2 linked regions of the Solidesulfovibrio fructosivorans JJ] genome follow. The protein of the gene in region 1 binds, or shares a complex with, the protein of each later gene. Links are inferred from orthologs where the notes say so. Each region holds a gene or a part of one and is shown in the gene's direction. Other genes may lie near its edges.

The links.
Region 2: the proteins of DESFRDRAFT_RS17830 (region 1) and DESFRDRAFT_RS16100 are in contact, whole or in part, in a cryo-EM structure (PDB 9GE8), measured with the Escherichia coli proteins. The link is inferred for Solidesulfovibrio fructosivorans JJ] from one-to-one orthologs.

Annotation. Positions count from the first base shown.
Region 1 is NZ_AECZ01000037.1:6,054-15,475, reverse strand. The notes cover bases 2,032-4,816. They hold DESFRDRAFT_RS17830 (ABC transporter ATP-binding protein), read left to right. Parts: upstream 2,032-2,973; coding sequence 2,974-3,660; downstream 3,661-4,816. Other genes in these bases: rnhA (ribonuclease HI), read left to right, coding at 4,175-4,663; DESFRDRAFT_RS17825 (hypothetical protein), read left to right, coding at 3,661-4,182; DESFRDRAFT_RS17835 (arylesterase), read right to left, coding at 2,241-2,861; DESFRDRAFT_RS17840 (type III pantothenate kinase), read right to left, coding at 2,032-2,233. In the rest of the region: eno (phosphopyruvate hydratase), read right to left, coding at 1-465; DESFRDRAFT_RS17845 (tetratricopeptide repeat protein), read right to left, coding at 655-1,386; more of DESFRDRAFT_RS17840, read right to left, coding at 1,427-2,031; DESFRDRAFT_RS17815 (SDR family NAD(P)-dependent oxidoreductase), read right to left, coding at 5,002-5,754; DESFRDRAFT_RS17810 (glycosyltransferase family protein), read right to left, coding at 5,972-6,976; DESFRDRAFT_RS17805 (rhamnosyltransferase WsaF family glycosyltransferase), read right to left, coding at 6,973-8,196; DESFRDRAFT_RS17800 (HD-GYP domain-containing protein), read right to left, coding at 8,212-9,291; DESFRDRAFT_RS17795 (bifunctional acetate--CoA ligase family protein/GNAT family N-acetyltransferase), read right to left, coding at 9,288-9,422.
Region 2 is NZ_AECZ01000028.1:15,224-24,993, reverse strand. Bases 3,033-6,165 are described here. They hold DESFRDRAFT_RS16100 (ABC transporter permease), read left to right. Parts: upstream 3,033-3,390; coding sequence 3,391-5,940; downstream 5,941-6,165. Other genes in these bases: DESFRDRAFT_RS16095 (RNA polymerase sigma factor), read right to left, coding at 5,964-6,165; DESFRDRAFT_RS16105 (HAMP domain-containing methyl-accepting chemotaxis protein), read right to left, coding at 3,033-3,191. Also shown: DESFRDRAFT_RS16110 (aminotransferase class V-fold PLP-dependent enzyme), read right to left, coding at 1-929; more of DESFRDRAFT_RS16105, read right to left, coding at 1,164-3,032; more of DESFRDRAFT_RS16095, read right to left, coding at 6,166-6,530; DESFRDRAFT_RS16090 (shikimate kinase), read left to right, coding at 6,756-7,289; DESFRDRAFT_RS16085 (ATP-dependent 6-phosphofructokinase), read right to left, coding at 7,506-8,840; DESFRDRAFT_RS16080 (DUF2917 domain-containing protein), read right to left, coding at 8,937-9,299; DESFRDRAFT_RS16075 (aminotransferase-like domain-containing protein), read left to right, coding at 9,431-9,770.

The DNA of each region.
Region 1 (9,422 bases):
GTGCATGCCGCCGTTGATGATGTTCATCATCGGCACGGGCAGCACCTTGGCGTTGACGCCGCCGAGATACTGGTACAGCGGCAGGCCGAGGAAGGAGGCGGCGGCGCGGGCGGTGGCCAGGGACACGCCGAGGATGGCGTTGGCGCCCAGGCGCGACTTGTTCTCCGTGCCGTCGGTGTCGATCATCAGGTTGTCGACGGCCACCTGCTGCAGGGCGTCCATGCCGATGACGGCCTCGGCCAGCTCGCCCTGGACGTTTTCCACGGCCTTGACGACGCCCTTGCCGCCATAACGGGAAGCGTCCTGGTCGCGCAGCTCCAGAGCCTCGCGCGAGCCGGTGGAGGCTCCGGAGGGTACGGCGGCCCGGCCGGAGGCGCCGGATTCCAGGGTGACTTCCACTTCGACGGTGGGATTGCCGCGGGAATCGAGGATTTCCCTGGCCCAGACGGCGGCAATAGTGCTCATGAGCGTCTCCTTGTTGGGTATGTTGGTGCGTTTGGTGCGGTGGAAAAGCGGGCCGGGCGGCCCGACACGTCAGCCTGTAACGCAATTCGCGGCGATTTATAACCCCCGCCGTCAAAGGGGGGTGCGGCCGGAAAGCAAGTCTTGGCGGGTCTTGGGGCGCCTGGCGGCGGGAGTGTCGCCGCAGCGACGTCAAATTGTGATGTCCGGAAAATCGCGGAGGTCGCCGCGCCGCTCCCGTCGCTTGAGATAACGCAGGAATTTTTTCGCCTCGACAAAGTCCGCGTCGATGCCCACGGCCTGGGTCAGCATGTCGCGGCAGGCGGCCAGATCGCCCTTTTCGTAGAGCACCCGGGCCAGGTTGAACATGATCCGTTCGTCCCGCGGCGCCAGCTCCAGGGCCTTTTGGTAGTAGGCGGCGGCGATGTCGTAGTTTTTCTGCTTGCGCAGGCGGATGCCGAAGGCGTTGATGGAGGCTTTCTGGCCATGGCCCTCCGGGTCGCCGGCTCCGGCCTGGCGCAGCACGGCCAGGGCGGTGGCGTCGTCGTCGGGCGCGCCGGCGGCGGCCAGCGCCACCAGGATGACCGTGAAAAGCGCCCGCTCGGGGTCGGGCAGGGCGTTTTGGTCCACCGCCGCGCCGGCGTCGCGCAAAAGCCGCGAAAGCACCAGGGCGGCCGGGGCCAGCCGTTCCTTGAAGATGAGCGGGGCCGGCAGGAAGTGGGCCAGGAATTCCTCCGCGGTGACGGTTTTTTGCAACGGCATGGGCAGGGTCTTGTCGTCCAGGGGAAAGATGAGGATACGGGCCGCGTCCAGGCGCATGGCCAGCCAGTTGATGCGCTGGGTGAAGTCGCGGGTGGCGGCCCCGGCCTTGCCCATCCGTTCGAGCTTTTGCGATTGGTAGCAACCGAGAATTTCCGGCAGCATGGATCGGTCCCCCGGAGCCGGCGGCATGGATGCCCGGCGCCTACGGTAGGCGTTTGTCGCGCCTGGCCCGGTCCAGGTCCCGGCCGAGCCAGAGTTGGCGCAATCCTTCGAGCAACAGTTCCGGGCGCACGTCGCGGATGGCCGGGCAGATGGGGGCGAGCTTCTCGGCGAAACCGCCGGTGGCGATGACGTGGGTCTCGCCGCCCAGATGGGCCATCAGGCGGGCGGTGATGCCCGAAACCATGTCGGCAAAGCCGAACACAAATCCCTGGTTGATGCAATCGGTGGTGGAGCGGCCGATGGAAAGCGCGCCGTCGCCCGGATCGAGGGCCACATGCGGCAGTTTGGCCGTCTTGCTGACGAGGCCGGAAAGCGAGGTGCGCATGCCGGGGCAGATGAGCCCGCCGAGAAAGGCGTCGTCCCGCACGCAGTCGAAGTTGGTGGCCGTGCCGAAGTCGACCACGATGACCGAGGGCGCGGAAACGGCCAGCCGGCCGGCATAGGCCGTGACGAGACGGTCCGCGCCGACTTCGTGGGGCCGGCCGTAGAGGTTTTTGAGCGGCACCGGGATGTCGACGGACACGAAGCGCAGCCGGGCCCCGATGTAGCGCGAGACGGCCTGGGCGAGAATGGGGTTCAGCGGCGGCACCACGCTCGAGGCCACGGCCGTTTCCACGTCGGCCGGCCGCACGCCGTGGATGGAAAGGGCTGTGACCAGGGAAAGCCCCAGGCTGTCCGGAGTGGCCGAATGGTCGGTCGGCAGGGCGAACGACGGCCCCAGCCCCGAACGTTCGGCCAAGCCGAACTTGATGTTGGTGTTGCCGGCGTCGATGAGCAGGGCGGGCATGGCGCGGCTACGGGTTCGCGTCGGCCCGGGCCGCCTTGGCGGCCTTGGCTACGCTGACGCGTTTGAGGAAGGTTTCGACGTCGGGCAGGATGCGCTCCACGATGACGTCCACGCCTTTGGCTGTCGGGTGCAGGCCGTCGGCCAGGGTCAGGCCGTAATGGCCGGTGACGCCGTCCAGGAAAAAGGGATAGAGCACGGCGTCGTATTTTTGGGCCAGCGCCGGATAGACGGCGTCGAAGGCGGCGGCGTAGTCCGCGCCGTAGTTTTTGGCCGAGCGCATGCCGCAAAGGAGCACCGGGATGCCGGCCTTGGCCAGCCGGGCCAGGATGGTGTTCAGGTTCGCCTTGGCCGCCTCGGGATCCTGGCCGCGCAGCATGTCGTTGGCCCCGAGTTCGAGGATGACGCCGTCGGGCGTTGTTCGCATGACGCCCTCCAGGCGGGCCAGGCCGCCGATGGTGGTGTCGCCCGAGACGCCGTAATTATCGATGACGACGTTGTGGCCCTTGGCCTTAAGCGCCGCCTGGAGTTTGGCCGGAAAGGCGTCGTCGGCGGGCAGGCCGTAGCCGGCGGTCAGGCTGTCGCCAAGGGCGGCCAGACGGATGTCGGCGGCCGTGGCGGAAGACGTCATAAGCCCTCCGAGAAGCAGGCAGACCGCGAGCGCAAAGGCGGCCGCGACCCCGAATTGTCTTTTCCGGGCAAGCTGGTATGTACGTTCGGCGACGAAGGAAGGAGCGTTTCGCATGGGTGGTCCGGCTGAAAAGATGATTGCGCTGTCCGATGTGCGCCTGACGTTACAAAGCCGGGCCGGCCGGGTCAACATCCTGCGCGGCGTGGATCTGACCGCCGCTTCGGGCGAGCGGTTGGCCGTCATGGGACCTTCGGGCGCGGGCAAAACTTCGCTTTTGATGCTCCTGGCCGGGCTGGAGCGGGCCACGTCGGGCTCGGTGCGCGTGGCCGGGCACGATCTTTCGGCCATGGACGAGGACGCGCTCGCCGCTTTTCGCCGGGAAAACGTGGGCATCGTCTTTCAAGGTTTTCATCTCGTGCCGGCCATGACGGCCCTGGAAAACGCGGCCTTGCCTCTTGATTTCGCCGGCCGTCGCGACGCTCTCGACCGGGCCCGGGAGGCGCTGGCGGACGTGGGGCTGTCCGACCGGCTGGACCACTTTCCGGCCGAGCTTTCCGGCGGCGAACAGCAGCGGGTGGCCTTGGCCCGCGCCTTGGCCCCACGGCCGCGACTGCTCCTTGCCGACGAGCCCACGGGCAACCTCGACAGCGAAACGGGGCGGCGGGTGATGGACCTGCTTTTTTCCCTGGCCGCCGGCACGACGCTGGTGCTCGTCACCCACGATCCGGGGCTGGCCGCGCGTTGCGGCCGGGTGGCGAGGCTGCGCGACGGACGCATGACAGACGGGGCGGCGGCCTAAGTGAAACGGCTTTTTTTCTCCCCGCGCGGGCACAGCCCCCTGGAGCGCCTGGTCCGGGCGCTGCTGCTCGGCGGGGTATTCGCCCTGGCCATCGTGGCCTATCAAAAACATTTCGACCACGTGATCGAACAGGCCGAGGCCGAGGGGACCATTGCCGATCCCGGCCATATCCTGACCGGGGAGGACCGGGCGCAGGTCCTCGGCGCGGCCCAGGATCTGCGCCGGCGCTACGGCCTGGACCTGCGCCTGCGGCTCGGCGGAACGCCCAAACCGCCGTCCCCGGACGATCCCGGGACCGTCTGGGTTTACCTCGACCCCGAGTGCCGGAATAGCCGGGTGGTCGCGCCGGCCCTGGTCGCTTCCGCCCTGCCGGAGAGCCTCTTGAACGATCTGGGCGGCGGGCATATGGACGCGGCCTGCCGGGAAGGACGCTCCCGCGAAGGCGTGCTCGGCGCGCTCGGAGTTTTTATCGACGCCCTCGGCCACGCGGCGGGCCGAGGCAAAGGAGTACAGCATGAATGAAGAAGCGAAAACGCCGCGCCAGGCGGTGACCATCCACACCGACGGGGCCTGCCTGGGCAATCCCGGCCCCGGCGGCTACAGCGCCATCTGGGAGATCGACGGCGAACGCGTCGAACTGTGCGGCGGGCGCAAGCTCACCACCAATAACCGCATGGAACTTTTAGCCGCCATCGAGGCGCTGGAAGCCCTGGAAAGCCCGACCGACGTCACGCTCATCACCGACTCGCGCTACGTCCACGACGCCATCGAAAAGCGCTGGCTGGCCGGCTGGCAAAAACGCGGCTGGGTCAACGCCGAAAAAAAGCCGGTCAAAAACCAGGACCTCTGGCGTCGCCTCATCCCGCTGCTCAAAATCCACAATATCAAATTCCACTGGGTGCGCGGCCATACCGGCAACCCGGACAACGAACGCTGCGACGTGCTGGCCAAAAAAGCCGCCAATTCCAGAGATCTGCCCGTTGATGAAGGGTATCCGGGATAGAGGGGATGAACCGGGGGAGGGAACCCCACCCTCCCGAAAAACCTTCAAAAGGGTGAGTAGAGACCTTTTGCAAGGCATCGAAAACTAAAACTCGTATCGTTTCGCCCCGCAGGGGCGACGGCGTGGTGGAGGCGGGATTTGTCCGGGACGAGCTTGTCGCGAAGCGACATGCACCGTCCCGGCAAATCCCGCCTCCATCTTCACCCCTCCGATTTCCCGCCAGCCAATCCCCCCTCGCCCGACCAGAGCCGGGAAGGGGGGACCGGGGGGCGCGCCCGCCCCCCGGCGGGGTCCGGGGCAGCGCCCCGTTCCTGCCTCTCTCGCTTTCGCGCTCCCGCCTATAGAAACATCCCGCCCGAGATTTCGATGCGCTGGCCGGTGATCCAGCCGGCCCCGTCGTCGAGCAGCATTGCCAGGGCCGCGCCGATGTCGTCGGCCTCGCCGACGCGTCCGAGAGCGGTCTGGGAGGCGATGAAGGCGTTGACGTTGGGGTTGTCGCGCACGGCGCCGCCGCCGAAATCCGTGGCGATGGCTCCCGGAGCGATGGCGTTGACGGTGATGTGGCGCGGTCCGAGTTCCTTGGCCATGTAGCGGGTGAGTACCTCGATGCCGCCCTTGGCGGCGGAGTAGGCCGCGTAGCCGGGCAGGGAGAACCGGGCCAGGCCGGTGGAGACGTTGACGATGCGTCCGCCGTCGCGAAGCAGCGGCAACAGGCGCTGGGAGAGGAAGAACGCCGCCTTGAGGTGGACGTTTATCATCTGATCGAACTGGTCTTCGGTGGTTTCCGCAAACGGGGCTTCGACGCCGTAGCCGGCGTTGTTGACCAGGAAGTCGAAGTCCTTGCGTCCCCAGGTCTTTTCCAGGGTTTCGCCGAGGGCGTCGGCGAAGGCGGGGAAGGTGTCGGCCCGGGAGACGTCGAGGGGCAGGATGGCGGCCTTGCGTCCGCGTTCCCGGATGGTGGCGGCCACGGCGTCGGCTTCGGCCCCCTTGTGCAGGTAGGTCAGGACGATATCGTGCCCTTTTTCAGCCAGATGCAGGCACATGCTTTTACCGAGTCCCCGGCTGCCGCCGGTCACAAGCGCGATTTTCATAAGCGCCTCCTTGTTTGGATCTGTCGTGATGCACTTTCCTGGGGCCCCGACGGATTATGCCCCTAATCGCTTGTCCGATTTCCCAAAACGCGTCTGACCAATCCCGTCCCCACCCGACCAAAGCCGAGAAGGGGGGACCGGGGGGCATCAAGCCCCCTGGCGAAGGGGTGCAGGGGAGGCGGAGCCTCCCCGCGTTCCCCCCCCCCGCGTCACCGCCCTAGTGCCGGCCGCCCTTGGCCGCGTCCAGATAGATCCTCGCCGCCGGCGTGCCGGAAAGGGCCTCGGCCCAGTGGAGGTAGAGCGGGCGCAGGGAGCGGCCGTGCACCACGTCCGTCGTGGCGAGACGGCCGGCGACAAGGGCGTCCAGGGGCTGGGCCGCGAACCAGTCGGCAAAGGCCCGGGCGCGGTGCTCGGCCCGATGGCCGGCGTCGATTTTGGCCAGGCCCGAGGCGGCCACGCGGCGGCGGCGCGCCGGATCGGCCAGCAGACTGTCGACGAGGGCGCACAATCCTTCGAAATCCTCCTGGTCGTAGAGGAAGTAATCCTCCCCGTCGGTGAAAAGCGTATCCTGGCCGTGGCCGATGCGCGGCGTCACCAACGCGCAGCCGCAGCCGAGCGCCTCGAACAGGCGGTAATTCATGTCGCCGCCTTCGGCGATATTGAGCACCAGCCGGGCTGTGGGGAAAATGGCCCGGAAATCGCCCGTGCGCGAGGCGAAACCCGCAAAGCGCTGCCGCAATCGGGCCAGCAGGGCGCTTCGAAACGGGGTGAGCGCCGGGTCGTCCTTGCCCACGAACACCATGTCCAGGGTCTTGGCCGCCTCGCGGGGGACGTCGGCCGGCGCGGCGAAAGGCGGGGACCACAACAGCCGCGAGGCGTCGAGACGGCCGGCGGCGAAGCGCGGCAGATGGTCGCCGAGGCTCACGCAGCACAGGTCGAAAGCCTGGGCGTAGAGCGGATACCAGGAGTGGATGTGGGAATCGATGCAGTGAAAGACCGTGGGACAGGGATAGGACTCGAGGCCCAGCAGAAACGGCGCGCTGCTCTTGTCGCCATAGACCAGGGCGTCGGGCGCGAAGCCGAAAAACGCGGTCAGGTCGTCCCAGGTGAAAAAGCGTTCCCCCGCCACCGGCCGGGCCTGGACCTCCCAGCCGTGGGGCGCGAGACACGGCCCCAGGGAGGCGGCGAACAGGCCGTTGGCCAGCCAGGCCAGGCGCTTCACGGCGCGGCCTCCCCTCCGCCAAGCACGGGCAGACCGGCCCGGTGGAAATTGGCGCTCCAGTCGAGCGGGCTGACCGATTTCGGAAAGACGATCGGCGTTTCCCGTCCGGCGCGCGCCCTGGCCGCCTCGATGGCCTGGGCCAGCATCTCCGCCGCTCCCTTCGGATCGGTCGGGTCGATGTTGCGGATGCGGGGGTGTTCCCGGGACAGGTCCTTGGCCGGCGGGTAGGCGTTGGTGAGCGTTTCCAGGCCGAAGCAGGCCATTTCGAGGGGCGGATAGGACGGGTGGGGCGAGGCCATAAGCGCCATGCCGACATGGCTTTGGAGCAGGGCGGCGGCGTAGTCGGCCATGGTGAGGGTGCCGAGGCTTGTCAGCACCGTGCCGTGGCCGAAATCCACATCCTCGTGGGGCGTGCCGGCGCTTACGAAGGCGACATCCCGGCCCTGGCTTTCCCCATAGGCCTCGGCATAGGCGGCGATGACGGCCATAAGCGCCGGGAAGCAGTTGCGGTGGTGTCCGGGCCGGCCGTAGACGAGCACGTTTATGCGTTCGCCCTGTCTTGCGGGAATAGCGCCGCCAAGGCCGCCGAGCACGGCGCGCAGGAGCGGGTCCAGGGAGGGCCTGACCACGACGGGGTTGTCAAAGGCGTAGTTTCTGGCGGCGAAAAAGCGGTACAGCTCGCGGGAATGGAAGACGGCCTGGCAATATTCCCCATGGCGGTAGGTCCCCTCCGCGGCCAGGTGCTTGAGCCCCATGGGATAAAAGCCCGGCTCCCAGTCCAGGATGAAATAGTAGAAGGGGATGGGGGGCATGCCGGCGGCGGCGAAAAGCGCGGCCGCCCGCTCCCAGACGAGCACCGTGCGCCAGTTGGGGCAAAGGAGCACGTCGGCCGGGTGAAAGACGATTTCCGCGCCGTCATGGAGGGATACGGTCTCGACGACTTCCCCGGGCCGGCGCAGCAGGGCCGCGCCGCAGTCGATGCGCCCGGAGGCTTCCGGCAGGGGCGTGAGCACGAGGCAGCGCACGGCCGCGTAACGGGGGGCCAGATGGGCGGCCAGGGCCAGGGCCGAGGCCATGCCGCCGAACAGGTGTTCCCGGTGCAGATGGGGCAGGCAGATATTCAGGCGCGGCGGCCCGGGCTCGCGGCGCACGGCGAAGCGGGCGCGCGGGGGAAGCAGGTCGTCGAAGGCGTCGGGATCGTAAGGGACGGATGCGGTCATGGCGGAGATGCGCCATCAGCCGTTGGAGGCCGACGGCTTGGATGCGGCTTCGGGCTCCGGGGCCGGTGTCGTTTCCTTGGCGGGTTGCTCGTTTTCCTTGAGTATTTCCGCATCGGCCAGAATCATGATCAGGCGTTTGAACATGCCCTTGTCCAGGGTCTCCTTGCGGGCCTCCATCTTGCGCAGGGCTTCGAAGGGCGGATAGGCCGGGCGCCAGACGCAGGCCCGGGTCAGGGCGTCATAGATGTTGCAGACGCCAAGCGCCTTGACATAGGGCGGGATGCCGGCGGCGGGCAGCCCGGCGGGGAAGCCCCGGCCGTCCTCCTGCTCGTGGTGGAAAAGGATGCAGTGAAGGGTTTCGGGCGGCAGGGGCAGGCCCACACACAGGCCGACGCCGAGCGCCGGGTGGGAGCGGAACTGGATTTCTTCCTCGGGCGTCCAGGTATCCGGCCGGCGATCGAGGAGCCCTTCCGCCAGCCCGAGCTTGCCCACGTCGTGCAACAGCGCCCCGACGCCGACCTTGACGAGCAGGTCTTCGCTTATGCCCTTTCGGTCCATGAGCATAAGCGAGGTGAGCACCATGACGGCCAGGCCGTGTTGGTATTCCTGGTAGCCCTTGGACACGAGCCGGGCCACGTTTTTCACCGCGCCGGGGTCGTGCAAAAAGCCCACGGTCTGGCGCACGAGCTTGCCGATCTGTTCGAACCGGGCCCGGCTTACGGAATGGGGCAGCTTTTCTTCGAGCACGCATTTGGCCAGGGAAACGGCGCTCTCGTGCCAGACCTCGGCTCGCTCGGCCAGGGGAATGGATTCGTCGAGGAGCAGTTCGCCGAGGCTTTCGCGCAGGTAGTTCTCGTAATGGCGCAGCTCGCCCTGGTGGATATAGACCGTCGGCGTGCCCGTGGACCGCAGCCGGGCCAGCTGTTCCTTGCTGAAGGCGGCCCCGCGTGAGGCGTAGAGCACGAGCCTGGGCCCCTTGCGCACGTAGACGGAGAACCGGCCGTTGCCCCAGGGGCGCAGGGAGAGGGTCTTTACCGGGAAATACGATTTGAGTTCCGGTGAGGGGAGGGTGTCTTCGGATTCGGTCGCCTTCATGCGGGAGCCGTCTCCCCGGGGCCGGGCTCGTTTAAGGGAAGGCGCATTTCCGCCACTTCCTCGTCGTAGTTGCGCACCACCGAAAAGCCGAGCTTGTCGGCCAGGCCCTGCATGCCGCCGTTTTCCATGAG
Region 2 (9,770 bases), on another replicon or contig:
GGCGAGGGGACGCAAAGCCCCCTTTCGGCGAGCCCGGCGGCCAGGATGTCGGCGATGGCGAAAATGCGGCGGGCGACCTCTTCCCGGCCGAGCTCCTCGAACAAGGCAAGCGACGCGCCGTAGGCGGCGATACCGGCGATGTCCTGGGTCCCGGCCTCGAAACGGCCGGCCCCGGCCTTCAGGCGAAAGGTCATGCCGAGTTCCTCGGCGTCGCGCATGGAGCGCCAGCCGGCCATGACCGTACCGAGGGCGGCATCGGCCCCCGGCGCCACGTAGAAGATGCCGAGCCCCATGGGTCCGAGCTGCCATTTGTGGCAGCCGGCGGCCAGAAAATCCACGCCCAGCTCGGCCACGTCCGTGGGCAGCGCCCCCAGGCTCTGAATGGCGTCCAGACAATAAAGCGCCCCCGCCTCCCGGCAAAGCGCTCCAAGTTCCGCCGCCGGCAGGCGCACGCCCGTGGTCCAGTCCACCGTCGCCGCCACCACCAGTTTACACCCCGGGATCAGCTTTCGCACCGCGTCCATGTCCAGGCGGCCGTCGTGCTTGGGCAGTTCCACGACGCCCACGCCGTGATCGGCCAGATTGTCGAAGGGAAAGCGCACGGTGGGAAAATCCGGCCAGGTCACGGCCACCTTGTCCCCCGGCTTCCAGTCGAGGCCGCCGGCCACGAGCGACAACCCGTGGGAGGTGTTACCGGTAAAGGCCACCCGGTCGGGCGTGGTCCGAAGGAGCCGCGCCGCCCCTTCCCTGGCCGCGGCCACAGCCGCCTGCCAACGGAAATAATCGGCCGAGCCCCGCCGCCACCGGTCCTCGTACACGGCCTGTCCGGCGGCGCAGGCGCGCCCGGGCAGAGGCGAGACGGCCGCATGGTTGAAATAGACCGCTTCGGCCACAACCGGAAACTCCTCACGCAACCGGGCCTGATCCATGACGCCTCCTTGAAACAAAAAAAGGAAAGAGCATGCGAAAGGGGAAACCCTTTAAAAAGGGTTCTCCCCTCTGCGCTCTCCCCTTCCTAAATTCCTTCATTCTTGCGGCGCGGTACTCAATTAAACCGCCAACCACAATAAAAAAAATGAAATAGCGGCAGGTTACTATGAAAAGTCTTTGAAAAGGGGTTTGGGGGAAACCTTTCTGAAGAAAGGTTTCCCCCAGCTTCTTCCCTAAAAACGCTCGAAATCGTCGTCCTTGTCGTCGAGGTCGATGCCGACGCCGCCCGAGGCCTTCTTGGCGCCGGCTGCGGGCGCCGGCTTCTTGGCGGCCGATCGGTGGGCGGCGGGCAGCGCCTTGACCGTCCGGACCTGCCGGCGTCCCGTGCCGTCCACCCGGAAGAAGGCCATGGTGCTTTGGAGCTGCTCGGCCTGGCTCGAAAGCTCTTCGGAGGTGGAGGCCATCTCCTCGGAGGCCGAGGCGTTTTGCTGCACCACTTGGTCGAGCTGCTGGATGGCCTTGTTGATCTGGTCGGCCCCGGAGTTCTGTTCCTGGCTGGCGGCGGCGATTTCCTGCACAAGGTCGGCCGTGCGCTGGATGTCGGGCACCATCTTGGTCAGCATGGAGCCGGCCTGTTCGGCCACCTGGACGCTGGAAGAGGACAGCTCGGAGATTTCGGCCGCGGCCGAGCCGCTGCGTTCGGCGAGTTTTCTCACCTCGGCCGCCACCACGGCGAAGCCCTTGCCGTGTTCGCCGGCCCTTGCGGCCTCGATGGCGGCGTTTAAGGCCAGCAGGTTGGTCTGGCGGGCGATCTCCTCGATGATGGAGATCTTTTCGGCAATGTTTTTCATGGCCGCCACGGCCGAGATAACGGCCTCGCCGCCCTCACGGGCGTCCTGGGCCGCCTTGACCGCGATGGACTGGGTCTGCTGGGCGTTTTCGGCGTTCTGCTTGATGTTGGAACTCATCTGTTCCATGGACGAGGAGATCTCCTCGACGCTGGCCGCCTGTTCCGTGGCGCCCTGGGACATGCTCTGGGCCGAGGCGGAAAGCTCCTCCGACCCGGAGGCCACATTTTCCGAAGCCGACTGCACCTCGGCCACCACTTCGCGCAATTTGCTCACCATCTCGTTGAGCGAGGCGGCCAGAATGCCGATTTCGTCCTTCTGGTCGATGTCGAGCAGGCGGGTGAAGTCCCCCTGGGCCATGGCCTTGGCGAAATCCACGCCCTTGACCACCGGGCCGGTGATGGCCTTGGTCAGGAAAATGGCGATGAGAATGCCGAGCACAAGCGCCACGGCCAATCCGCCGAGCATGATCGTGGAGGCGGTGGACAGGCTGGCGACAGCCTCGTTGGCGATATGCTGGGTAGCGTCGAGGGCCGCCTTGGCCGTTGTCACGGCCGCTTCCTGCACGGCGTTGCCGGCTTCGAGGCGCTTGACGGCCAGCTCCTGCAACACCTTGTAGATATCCAGAAAATCGCTGAGCGCCTGCCGGTATTTCGCGGAAGCGTCCTTGATGGCCGCCAGTTGCCGCAGGTTGGCGTCTGCGCGGGTCTTGGCCCGAAGCGTTTCGACGGCCTGATCGAGGGGCGTAAATCCTTTGATGGCGTCGTCGATGAAGCGCGGCTCCCGGTAGAGCTGGCCCCGGTAGTTGTTGACCCGGATGGCCGTGACCTGGGTAAGAATGCCGTCGATGCCGGCCACCTTGTTGGCGCGGTCGCGCAGGGCATCGGCGGGCATTCCCCGGGCGATCTCGTCAAGCAGCGCCTTGGCCTGGCTCTCCTGATAGGCTCCGGTATTGCGCACGAACTCGCCGGCCGCCGCATCCAGGTTGCGCCGCACCCCGGCCAACGCCTCCAGGCGCGACGACGTGTCCGTAATGAGTTTTTCGTATTCCGCCACCTTGACCTGGGCCTTGCCCACGTCCTCGCGCAGCTTGGTCAGGTCCGGGTACTTCTCCGAATGCGCTTTGGCCTCGGCCAGCGCGCGCTTCAATTCGGCGAAACTGCGCAGGCCGGCGTCGAGATCCTTTTTATCCTCACTATATCCGTACGCACGGATATCCAACATCACCTGCGCGGCGGCCCGTTCGAGCTGGTTGGCGATGGCGACTTCCGGGACATATTCCTGGGCCAGCCGCGTGGACTGTTTTTCGACACTGTTCATGTTGACCACGGCCATGCCGCCGAGCACGCAGGCAATGAGGATCAACAGTCCGAAGCCGATGGTGATCTTGACGCCAAGTTTCATGTTTTTCACGATCATTCCCCCGATGCTTGCGTTTCCCGAATCCCCGACGGACATGAACCGCGCCTCCCTTCAACGGGCGCGGGCGCTGTGAACCGCGCATCTTCAGTATTTGTCTTATTTCGTTGCTTGTTGCAATGCCAATCGCATCTTTTTCGAAGCTGTGGACCACCTCCGCAATTTGCCGTACTGTTCCAAATAGGACTGAGATATGCGTTTTCCCAAAGAGATAGGGCTGGCCTTTCGTCTGGCGGGACGGGAATTGCGGGCCGGTTTCCGGGGATTCGGCATTTTTCTGGCCTGTCTGGCCCTGGGTGTCGCCGCCGTGGCCGGGGTCAAAAGCCTGGCCGCCTCCTACCAGGCCGGGCTGGCCGAGGACGCGGCGTCGCTTCTGGGCGGCGACCTGGAAGCGGCCCTGTCCCAACGGCCGGCGACCGCCGAAGAGCGGGCCGCGCTTTCCCGGCTGGGACGCGTCTCCCACCTCGTGTCCATGCAGATCATGGCCCGGCGCGAGACGGCGGCCGGCCCGGCCGCCCGGACGCTCGCCACCCTGCGGGCCGTGGACGGGGCGTATCCGCTCTATGGGAGCGTGGAATTGCGCCCGCCCATGCCCCTGGCCTCGGCCTTGGCCGTACGCGACGGGCGGCCCGGCGCGGTCGTCGCGCCGGAACTGCTCTCACGCCTTCGCCTCAAAGTCGGGGACACGATCCTTGTGGCCGATGCGGCCTATGCCGTGCGGGCCGTGCTCGAACGCACGCCCGACGCCGCCGGCGGCCTGACCGCCCTGGGGCCGCCCCTGCTCGTGGCCGCGTCCAGCCTGCATGCCGCCGGCCTGGACGGCCCGGGAAGCCTCACCCGCCACTTTTACCGCCTCCGTCTCCCGGCCGGGGAATCCGCCAAAAGCGCCATGGCCGCCCTGCGCCGGGAATTCCCCATGGCCGGTTGGCGGCTGCGCGACGCCGCCGCGGCCCAGCCCGGGCTCACGCGCTTCATGGACCGGCTGGCCGCCGTCACCGCCCTGGTCGGCCTGGCCGCGCTGCTTTTGGGCGGCATCGGCATCTCCCAGGCCGTCTCCGGCTATCTCGACGGCCGCACGGCCTCCATCGCGGCCATGAAATGCCTGGGCGCGCCCCGCCGTCTGGTCGTGACCACCTATCTGCTCGTGATCGCGGGGCAAGCCGCCTGCGGCATCGCCGTGGGCCTGCTTGTCGGGGCCCTGGTTCCGGTCGCGCTCGGCCCGCTGCTCGGCGCGCTCGTGCCCGTGCGCTTTCCGCCCGGCCCCTATCCCGGCGCGCTGGCCCTGGCCGGAGGCTGCGGAGCGCTGACCGCCCTGGCCTTTTCCCTGCCCCAGCTGGCCGCCGCCGGCCGCGTGCCGCCCCTGCTCCTTTTTCGCGGCTACGACGCCCCGGACCGCCCGCGCCTCGGACTCACCGCCCGTCTGCCGGGCCTTTTGTGCCTGGCCGGGCTTTTCGCCCTGGCCGTCGTGTCCACCCCGGACCGGCGGCTGGGGCTCGGGTTCGTCGTGGCGGCCGTGGCGGCAACGGCCCTGTTCTGGCTTTTCGCCGGACTGGCGGTCTTTCTGGCCGGACGCATCCCGCGCCGCCCCGGAATCCGGGGACTGGCCCTTCGCGCCATATCCCGGCCGGACAACCAGGTGGGCCGGGTGCTGGCGGCGCTCGGACTCGGTCTTTCCACCCTGTGCGCCATGATTCTGGTGGAAGCCAATTTTCGCGCCGCCTTCACCGAAGACATTCCCCGCACGGCCCCGGCCTTTTTCTTCGTGGACATCCAGCCGGACCAGCTGCCGTCGTTTTTGCAAACAGCCCGGTCCGTGCCGGGCGTCAGCCGCGTCGAGACCTCGCCCATGGCCCGGGGACGCATCGCCGAACTGCGCGGCGCGCCCGTGGCCGAGGCCCGCGTGGACCCGGACGCCCGCTGGGCGGTGCAGGGCGATCGCGGACTCACCTATGCCGCGACCATGCCCGAGGGCACGCGCATCGTGGCCGGGAGCTGGTGGCCAAAGGACTATGCCGGGCCGCCGCTCGTGTCGGTGGATGAAAAAATCGCCGCCGGGCTGGGGCTTTCCCTGGGCGACACGGTGACCGTCAACGCGCTCGGCCGCGAGATCACGGCCACGGTGGCGAGCCTGCGACGCATCAACTGGCTGTCGCTCGGCATCAACTATGTCTTCGTCTTCTCGCCCGGGGCGCTCGACGGCATTCCCATGACCTGGCTGGCCACAGCCTATGTGGACAACAAGGCTTCCGGCGATCCGGCCGAGGCGCTTTTCAATGCCGTGACCGGGCGCTTCGCCAACGTGACCGCCATCGGCACCGGCGACGCCTTAAACGCGGTGCTGGGCGTGGCGGACAAGGTCGCGGCCGCCGTGACCGTCGCGGCCGGAACCACCTTATGCATCGGCATGCTGGTGCTGTTGCAGACCATGGCCGTGGGCATGCGGCGCAAAACCTACGAAGCGGCCATCTACAAGGCCTGCGGCGCGAAGCGGCGGGATATTCTGGCGGTCTTTCTGGGGGAAAACGCCCTGCTCGGGACGTTGGCCGGGTGCATGGCCCTGGCGATCGGCGGCGGACTGGCCTGGGCTTTTGTGGCCTTTTTCATGGACCTGCCGTTTCGCTTCTTCGCCGTGCCGGCGCTCCTGACGGTCGCCACGGCGGCGGGAGTCACGCTGACCCTCGGCATGGCCGGCCTGTGGCGCGCCCTGGCGGGCAAGGCCTGGCCGTATCTGCGCAACGAATGATCGGTCGGCCGCGCCCCGGCCGCTCAATCATGTTCCTTCTCTTCCAGGTAGGCCTTGAGCTTGCGCCGGGCGCGAAAGGCCCGAACCTTGACGTTGACCTGGGTCATGCCGGTCATGCCCGCCACTTCTTCCACGCTTTTTCCCTCGAGTCCCAAAAGCGCCACCAGCAGCCGGTCCTTGGGACCAAGCACGGCCATGGCCGCCTTGAGCCGACGCCTTGCGTCGCGGGCCTCGATCCTGGCCTGGTCGCGCTCGTCGGGCAGCGATTCCTCGATCCCGGCCACCATATCCACGTCGGATTTGCGCCGCCGCAACCAGTCGATGCAGGTGTTGGCTGCGATACGGTGCAGCCAGCCGCGAAAAACCGCTCCGTTGCGCAGCGTTCCCAGATTCAGGTAGGCTTTGACGAAGATCTCCTGGGCAAGATCCTCCATGCCGTCGGGGTCGTCGCAAAAGCGCGAGACGAGATGCAGGACGCCGGGCTGGTGCCGGGACACCAGGACCGCGAACGCCCGCTGATCCCCTTGGGCGGCGGCGGCGGCCAGGGAGCCGTCGTCGATCCCCTCGAGTTTCGTCAGAAATTGTCCCATGCCCGCCAGCCGTCAGCACGACCGGCTGTGGGCCGAGGCCGCACCCGTCACCCCGTCCATGCCGCAAGTCCCTCCTCGATGGCGCGGACAGAAGCCCGCACTGCCGTCTTTGGCGCGGCAAAGAGGCCTTCGGTTACACCCCGGCTCGACAGAAAGGCCCCGGAACGCTATTTCCCGGGCGCGGCGGACCATTTTTCCCGCCAGCATCCTTCACGGAGGCCGCCAATGCCCCTTGCCGACGACCGCAACATCTACCTCATCGGCCCCCGGGCCTCGGGCAAAACCACCCTGGGCAAACGCCTGGCCGAACGCCTCGAACGGCCGTTTACCGACCTCGACGCGGCATTTTGCGAAAAATACGGGGAAACCATCGCCGACATGGTCGGCCGCGACGGCTGGGACGCCTTCCGCAAGGCCGAAGCCGCCATCCTGGCCGAAACCGCCGGGCAAACGGGACAGGTGGTGGCCACGGGCGGCGGCGTCGTCCTGCTGCCGGAAAACCGCGACCTGCTGGGCAAGGGGCTGGTCTTCTACCTCCAGGCAGATCCGGAGCGCCTGGCCGAACGGCTCATGGCCGACTTAAACGAGGAACAACGCCCCAAATTGACGCAGCTCGGGCTGCGCGAGGAAATCACCGCCACCCTGGCCGAACGCGAACCGCTCTACCTGGCCTGCGCCCACGCCAGCCTGCCCGAACGCCCCGTGGACGAGCTCCTCGAATTCGCCCTGCGCGCCCTAACGGCCTGGGAGAGGGAATAGGGGATAGGGGGAGAGGAAAGAGACTTCCCGGGGGGACCCTTTTCTGAAGAAAAGGGTCCCCCCGGACCCCCCCTCCAAAAGACTTTTAATAGTTACAGACAATTACCGTCACAGCGTCTGTAACCGTTGAAAGTTTTTGGGAGGGGAGAGCGCGAGAGGGGAACCCTTTTTTCAAAAAGGGTTCCCCTCTCGCACACTCTTCTCTCTTCCCCCCAATTACCTGGCGCAGAAAATGGCGGGGTCGTCGATGAAGGGCGTCACCGTGTACTGGCCTGTGGATTCGATCACCGAGCGCCAGTAGTCCGAGGCGATGTTGAGCTTCTTGCGCCGCAGCGTCACGAGGTCGAGGGGCAGGTGGACGTAGCGGCCGTAGAGCTTGGACACCACCATCCCCGTCTTGCCGGCCATGGCCGCGTGCACCGCGTTTTGCCCCAGAAAGCCGCAGTAGACCCGGTCGTTGGCATTGGCCGGGACCGACCGGACGATATAGCTCGGGTCGATGAATTTGAGCGTCATGGGGATGTCGCGGTCGCGGAAATACGACTCGATCCTGCCGGAAAGGAATTCGGCGATGTCGCCGAGCACCGGGTTGCCCGAGGCGTCACGCAGCCCCGTGTCCGGGAGCAGGTCCTGCCCGGCGCCCTCGGCCACGACGATCACGGCGTGACCGCGCCGGGCCAGACGACTCTCCAGGGACGGCAAGAGCCCATGCTCCCCCTCCAGGGCAAAGGGGTATTCCGGCACCAGCACGTAGTTGACTTCCTTGAGCGCGAGCGTCGCCTGGGCGGCGATAAACCCGGATTCCCGGCCCATGAGCTTGACCAGGCCCACGCCGTTTAGGGCTCCGATGGCCTCGGTATGGGCGCAACGGATGGCCTTGGCGGCCTTCTCCACGGCCGTGTCGAAGCCGAAGGACTGGGTGACGAGGTTGATGTCGTTGTCGATGGTCTTGGGCACGCCGATGATGCTGATTTTCGAACCGCGCCGGCTGATTTCCTCCTGGATGCGCCGGGCCGCCTTCATGGACCCGTCGCCGCCGATGACGAAAAGCATGGCGATGTTGAGGCGCTCCAGGGCGTCGGCGATATCCTCGGGACGCTGGGGGCCTCGGCTCGAGCCCAGGGTGGTGCCGCCGAACTGGTGGATGTCGGCCACGTTGGCCGAAGTCAGTTCCACGGGCTCGTGGCCGTAGGATTCGATGAAGCCTTGCAGGCCGAAACGGATGCCGAGCACGCCGGCCACGTGGTAGTTGTGGTGGGCCTCCATGACGATGGCCCGGATGACGTCGTTTAAGCCCGGGCACAGTCCGCCGCAGGTGACGATGGCCGCCTTGACCTTGGACGAATCATAATAAATGCGGCTGCGCGGCCCGGCCAGCTCGAAATCGGCGAAGCACGGCCCCGAGCCCGAGCCGAATTCGCTGGCGTCGAGCTCCATCCTGGCGCGGCTGTCGTCGGCGAAGCGGCAATAAGGCAGCGGCGAAGGAATCTTGGCCGGCCCGAGAACCGGAATGGACGTGTCGATGGGGGCGATCGGACAGCTTTCTTCCATGCGGCAGGCTCCTTGCTGTCCTGGCGATAGCAGGTTGCGCCAAGCCCGGCAACACGATCCGGCGGCAACCGCGTTGCGCCTCGCCGACGAAAGGCGTCAGTCCCAGCACACCCGCACTTCCGACGCGTCGCCCCGCCCGGAAACCACCACCTTGCCGCCCCGGGAATAGCTCGCCCGCTGCCCTGGGGTCAGCACCCTGTCCCGGCCGTCGCCCGCCGCCGTCACCCAGACCGCGCCGCGCCGGCATTCCACCCGGCAAAACCGCGTGCCCGAGAGGCTCAGATATTTGCCCTGGCCCAGGCGTGCGGTGAGCTGCCGCCCCGGCGTGAAAAGCCGTTCCCCGGCCTCGGCCGCCACCCGCACGAACCGGTTGTCCCGAAAGCGGGAAATCCAGGCGTCCAAAAGCCCCGGTCGGGCCGCCGCAAGCTGTCTGTCTTCCTTGATGCGATCCGCGAACATGGCGTCCTCCTCAGGTTAGACCCGGCGGAACCGCCGCCGGCGCCCTTCCCTTAGACCAGAACGTCTGTTACCATGACAGATACAGTTCAAAGAAAAAATAGGCATAACAGATCACAAAAAAAGGAAACGCCATGCCCCTGCCCCAGACCGACGACGGCATCTTCCGCTACGTCAGCGTGGAGCGCCATATCCTGGAGCGCATCGAATCCGGGGAGCTGCTCCCCGGCGAACGCATTCCGTCCCTGCGCGCCCTGGGGACCCGACTTGGCGTCAGCGTGTCCACGGTCAACCAGGCCTACATGGCCCTCGAACGACGCGGCGTGGTGGAGGCACGGCCCAAATCGGGATTCTTCGTGCGCTCCCGGCCGGACCGCCCGCCCGCTCCCCGGCCGTCGCGCCTGCCGGCCAAGCCGCCCACGGCCATCAACCGGGGAGCGCTCATCCGGGAGGTGCTCGGCGGCATGGGCCGGC